2 linked regions of the Prochlorococcus marinus str. AS9601 genome follow. The protein of the gene in region 1 interacts with the protein of each later gene in a pairwise test. Links are inferred from orthologs where the notes say so. Each region holds a gene or a part of one and is shown on either strand. Other genes may lie near its edges.

Region 1 (2,995 bases):
AATTAGAGTTATCTTTGCATTGGCACAAGTTACAGCTTGGCAGAAGTTAAAAAGTAAAGTTAAGTTGCACTTAATACCCTCTTTTTCCAAAATTTCAGCTGCCTTAATTCCCTCCCACGTTGCTGCAATCTTAATTAAAATTCTTTCCTTTTCAATTCCAAAATTTTTATAAAGATTGATCAATTTTCTTGCTTTTTCTACCGTAGCGTCAGTGTCAAAGCTCAGTCTCGCATCAACTTCTGTAGATACACGCCCTGAAATAATTTTCAATATTTCTTTTCCAAAAAATACTGAAACTTGGTCAACAGTTTCTTTAATTAATTCAATTTCAGAGAATCCTTGGGACAGTGTCTTTTGTGAACTTTCTAAAGCTTTATCAATTAACTTCACATAATCAGGGTTCTTAGCAGCAGCAAGTATTAGCGATGGATTAGTGGTGGCGTCCCTTGGTTGAAATTTTTTTATCGAATCTAAATCTCCAGTATCTGCAACAACAACGGTCATTGAGGACAATTGTTCTAAAATTGATTTCATATCTAGATAATCGTATATATACATAAACTAGCTTTTATTCCTGATGAAATCATCAGATAATGAACTAAATATTTATAAAAATGGAAAATTTTAGGGTTTTTTAACAATCATTCCGTGATCATTAACATTAGGAGGTATTTTTTCAATTACTATCAAACTCTCGATAATTTCTTTCGCTACAGGTACTGCAACAGTTGAACCATATGCATATGATTTAGATGGCTCATCAACAACGACGAGGACAGCAAATTTTGGATCATTAACTGGTAAGGTTGCGACAAAACTACAAACTTTTTTATTTGTATATGAACCATTTATGGCTTTTTGAGAAGTACCCGTTTTCCCAGCTATCCTATAATCCTCGATTTTTGCTCCAGATCCACTACCTTTATCAACTACACTCTCCATCCATTGAAGAACAATTTTAGAGACATCCGGTGAAAAAAATTGTTTCTTTGGATTTTTATTAACTCTTTCTTTGAAAGTTGAGGTTACATGTGGAGTCACTTCAAAACCCCCGTTTGCTAGAGCCGCATGAAGTTGAAGCAATTTAAGTGGCGAGATTGAGAACCCTTTACCAAAAGAAGTTACAGCAGGCTCAATTGATTGATTTACAAATAAATCTTTGCTCTTTAGTTGGCCAGCAGTTGATTCAAATAAGTCAGTCTCTAAATTTTTATTTATACCTAAATTTTTTAGCCTATCCCAATAAATTGTAGGATCTAAATTTTGCATTATTTTTACCATCCCAACATTACTTGAAACCTGCAAAACTTTTGGATAGTCAATATATCCATTGCCTTTTTTATCCCAATTAGAAAGCGTCCATCCTCCAACATTAATTTTTCCAATATCTTCAACTACTCCATCTTTCTGGATTACTTTTTCTTCTAAAGCCAAGGCAAGATTAATAGGTTTAAAAGTTGAACCAGGTTCAAATAAATCTTGAGAATACCAACCTCTAAAGAGTTCAGAATTATACTGCCAAAATTTATTTGGATCATATGACGGAAATGTAACCAAGGAAAGAATCCGGCCATTATTAACATCCATAACTATGGCAAATCCCTTCTTGGCTTTCCATTTACTTACTTGCTTTGATAATGCATTGAATGACGCTTTCTGTAATTTTGAATCTAAAGTTAGGCCTAAACTTTTGTAATCAGAAATAAAATCACCTGGGGCTGAATTATCCGGTAGAGGAGTTCCATCTCCTCCTCTTTTTATTAAATTACTTTTATTAAAAACTTTAATTTGATTATCTAGATGAAGCTCTAAACCTGCTGAAGCCTTATTCTCATCATTAACAAAACCTACAAGATTAGAGTAAAGCTCCCCTTGTGGATAATATCTCTGCGAATATTTAAACAAATCAAGTCCGCTTATTTGAAGGTTCTTAATCTTTTCTGCCTTTTCTTCGGAAATTTTATCTAAAAGCTTGATGCCACTCACTTTATTATTAAATTTACTCAAGAGTATTTCACCATTTATATCCAAGATAGATGACAATTTTTCTGTAACTTCTTCAATACTGCGAACTCTATTAATTGAATCACCAGGAAAATTAAAATATTTTGGATGGGCCCATAATTTATAGAGCGGTTTATCGTAAGCAACTAGTCTATTATTTCTATCAACAATCGCTCTCCTTTTTTTTAAGGCGTTAGTTTTAGAAGACTGTATTAATCTAGCTTTCCTTTGTAAATCAGAAGCATTAAAGACTTGCAATTTAACTAACCTACCAAACAAACAAAATATTAATAGTAAGCTAAAAATATAGAGAAATTTAAATCTTCTTTGATCAAGGGGTATTAGACGAACGATTTTTTTGTATTTTTTCATCAATATCCCCTTTGATATTTGCTATCACTAAAACCTGCAATGAAACTACTTAAATTTTTCTTAAATAAACTTTCTTTTTTTTCTGGAAGTTTATCTAGATAGATTAAATCTTCAGGTTTAGTTTTTCTGTAAGTATTGATAGACTCAAGTTCACTAATATAAAATTCCTCAATTTTAGAAATATAATCAATGAGATTATTGTTAATAGCTCTTGTTTTAGATAAGTTTTTATATGTATTTGACCATTTTCTTTGACTATCAAAAGACGAGAAAAATAAGGTGAATATTAATACCAAAAGAGAGATATTAATGGTGTCAAAAATTTGATGTATTAATTTGATATTAATTTTGGATATTTTTTCAGAATTATTTTTACTTACATATGAACCTTTTTTTTTTAAATTAAGTTGATGCCCATAAGGTTTCATCTAAGATTTATTACTAAATAAAAGAAGTGTTATAAATTAAATAAACATCTTTTTGTTTGATTCGCAAGTAAAAAAATAAATTCTTTATGTCCTCAATAAAAACAAATTTAAGAAAGTCAATCCATTCCATAAAGAATGCATAATCACTGAGGAAAATAAACTCCCTGAAGCAATTCTCGTAATTGCTAATC
Region 2 (2,995 bases), 900 kb from region 1 along the record:
TCGAAATTATCAATATAAAATTTATTATTATTATCTTGAGGTATAAAAGTACCTATTCCACTGGCAATAGCTATGAAGATTATCAGTGATATTGCAAATCTTAAACTAGATATTTTTAAAATTAGATTCTTAAAAATAATCATTTAAATCCAATTTGAAAATAAATTTAATAATCCTAGTGCTACTAAAAATATCCCGCTTAAGGTGGGAATTATTTGACTAAATTTTCTAAGCTCTAAAAATTTTTTTAAGTTTTCTGCCGTGGCACCCGCAATAATTAGTGGAGTGACTTGGCCTATTCCAAAGAAAAATAAAAAAATAATTGAGATTATCGGGTTTTTAGCTTGCGATACCCAAGCTAGAAGAGTTGCTAAAACTGGAGTAATGCAAGGTGAAGAGGCTAATCCAAAAGTAGTTCCTATCGCAAAAGGTGCCATGAGGGATGGTATCTTATCCTCTATTTTTTGTAGATCAGGTCCATTCGGGAACTGAAACTTTAAAATTCCTAGTAAATTCAAACCCATTATTATTGCTATCAAGGCAACAATCGAAGTGTAATAAGATGGGATTTGCCCATATATCCTACCTAATAATCCACTGGCAGCACCAAGTGCAACGAGGGAAAAAACGACTCCTCCTGAAAAACTAATAAGTTTAAATTGTTTTTTCTCTGTTCCTCCTATATAAGCAATAGTGATTGGTAGTAATGATAATGAGCATGGACCAAGACTCGTTAAAAGTCCTGCGCTGAAAATCAAAAATATAGTAAATGGGCCAGGATTATTAATGCCATTCTGCATAAGCAGATATCCCTTTTGAGATAATTCTGAAATAACTAAATTAAATGATTCGATAGCTTGACTTAAATAATTTAAATTCTAACTAATTAAGAGTCTTTCGTGTACTAATCATACCTATGAAGCCTGTAGATTCTAATGAACATCTCAGTAACATCCCTGCAATAAAAAATGATGCGATTAATGAATTGCCACCATAACTAATGAAAGGTAGTGGCAAGCCTGTAGTAGGCATAGAGCCTGTTGCTACAGCAATATGCATTATTGATTGACCTATCAACAATACACCACATCCAATAGAAACTAATTTTGTATAGTTGTTCCTGCACTTTAGAGCAATTCTTACAGTTATATAAGAAAAAACTGCTAGAAAACCTAGGAATAAAGTACAACCTAATAAACCAAATTCTTCAGCAAAAATGGCAAAAATAAAATCTGTGTACATAAAAGGTAGGTATTGTAATTTTTGTATAGACAAGCCAAAACCTTGACCGAATAGACCACCTGAACCTATAGCTAATAAACTTTGAACCAATTGAAATCCACTTTCCTGTTGATCTTTCCAAGGATTAAGAAATGAAGTAACTCTAAGTTTTTGATATTCGTTATTGAGGATACTAATACATCCAGTAATAAATCCTAATGAGGCAAATGAGCAGAGAGAACTTAGTTTAACGCCTCCACATAAACCCATTACCCAAAAAAGAATTCCTGTTAATGATGCAGTACTTAAATTAGGCTGCTTTAGTATTAATAAAATTAATAATCCAAAAGAGAATATTGAAACTAATTTTTTATCATTCTTTACTAGATTCCAATGTGCGAAAAGATTAGAAGCTTCTAGAATTAGAAAAGGCTTAATTAATTCAGATGGTTGCAGACGTAAATTGCCAAGCACTAACCATCTTGAAGATCCGTTAACTGTAATCCCAGCTATATTAGTAAGAAATATTAGAAAGAATAAAATAAAAAAAATAATTCTTGATAACTTTAAAAGATTTTTAATTTTTGTATTCAGAACAAAATAAAATATACTGATTCCTGGAATTGTCCAAATAATTTGTTTTTTTAAGAAGTAAGCCCAATTTCCCATTTCCCTACTAGCCACCCACCAACTTGATGATCCTAAAATGCATATTCCTAATATTGACCAAACTGCAATGAGAACAACGAGGATTTTTGCCTCATAGGGCCATATCGTCCAAGGTAAGGGAAATAAAGACTCAGTTAAATTGCTTAGATTTTTTTTGTAAGTAGAACTAAAGGTCTTTTTTCTTTTAGAAATTCTTTTATATTTTATTTTTTCTTGACTTATCGCCAATTTTTTTGATGTATATGTACTATTGAGACGTTTAATTGAGATTTTGCCAAGTCTTTTATTAACGTTTTAAAGTGTTTAAGCAATTAATAATAATGACTTTTTATAAATTTTATTTTTGAAGAATTAAGTAAAAAATGGTTTACATATTCATAGTAAATCTTAAGAATTAATCTTTTATGAAAAAAAACTAGCTAAAAGGTACCTCTCCGTGATAGATTCCGTGAGTTTATATACTTACTTCAAACCATTCAGAGAGGGTTTTAAACTATGTTCACATCAGTGGACTCAAATAGAAAAAAACTTGAGCATCCTTCTAATGAGAATGTTCAATTTCCTCGATCCCTGAATATTTCGATCATCAAAAAAAGTAAATCTGGCATTGCCAATCAAATAGATTATTTGCTTTCTCAAAATGATGAATACACAAAATTGCAATTAACAATTTTTGGAATTACTTTTATTTTTTCTATTTTTTTAGCATCAATAACTGGAATTTTTCTAGGATTAACTTTTGGTTTTAGTATTTTTATAGGTGCAATTTCCGGCATTTTTTACCTACGTTTGCTTGCCAAAAGTATAGGGAAACTTGGTAAAAAATCATCAGGTGTATCAAAATTGCAACTATTAGTTCCAGTTTGCCTCTTTATTTTTGCGAGCAAGCTAGGATCTTTGGATATTTTTCCTGCAATGATAGGTTTTTTCATTTATAAGCCTTCACTCATTCTTTATTTTTCACGTTCTTAAGTAAATTTTTTTATTCAAAACAAATGTTTTTTAATTCCTTGCTAACTAATTTTGCAGCATTAGAAGTTGGTCAACATCTTTATTGGCAAATTGGAAATATCAGACTTCATGGGCAGGTATTTTTAACATCTTG

What was found. Proteins that work in one complex are often made in the same cells at the same time.
Region 2: the proteins of A9601_RS11900 (region 1) and A9601_RS16880 interact in binary tests that used the Escherichia coli proteins (3 or more experiments, as listed by UniProt). The link is inferred for Prochlorococcus marinus str. AS9601 from one-to-one orthologs.

The regions. Positions count from the first base shown.
Region 1 is NC_008816.1:498,325-501,319, reverse strand. It holds A9601_RS11900 (peptidoglycan D,D-transpeptidase FtsI family protein), read right to left. Parts: upstream 2,377-2,995; coding sequence 625-2,376; downstream 1-624. Other genes in the region: A9601_RS11890 (CPBP family intramembrane glutamic endopeptidase), read right to left, coding at 2,889-2,995; A9601_RS11895 (hypothetical protein), read right to left, coding at 2,376-2,804; tal (transaldolase), read right to left, coding at 1-534. UniProt on the Escherichia coli protein: Essential cell division protein that catalyzes cross-linking of the peptidoglycan cell wall at the division septum. Required for localization of FtsN.
Region 2 is NC_008816.1:1,401,403-1,404,397, reverse strand. It holds A9601_RS16880 (FtsW/RodA/SpoVE family cell cycle protein), read right to left. Parts: upstream 2,119-2,995; coding sequence 883-2,118; downstream 1-882. Other genes in the region: atpB (F0F1 ATP synthase subunit A), read left to right, coding at 2,886-2,995; A9601_RS16875 (ATP synthase subunit I), read left to right, coding at 2,386-2,862; A9601_RS16885 (cytochrome c biogenesis protein CcdA), read right to left, coding at 144-800; A9601_RS16890 (cytochrome c biogenesis protein ResB), read right to left, coding at 1-143.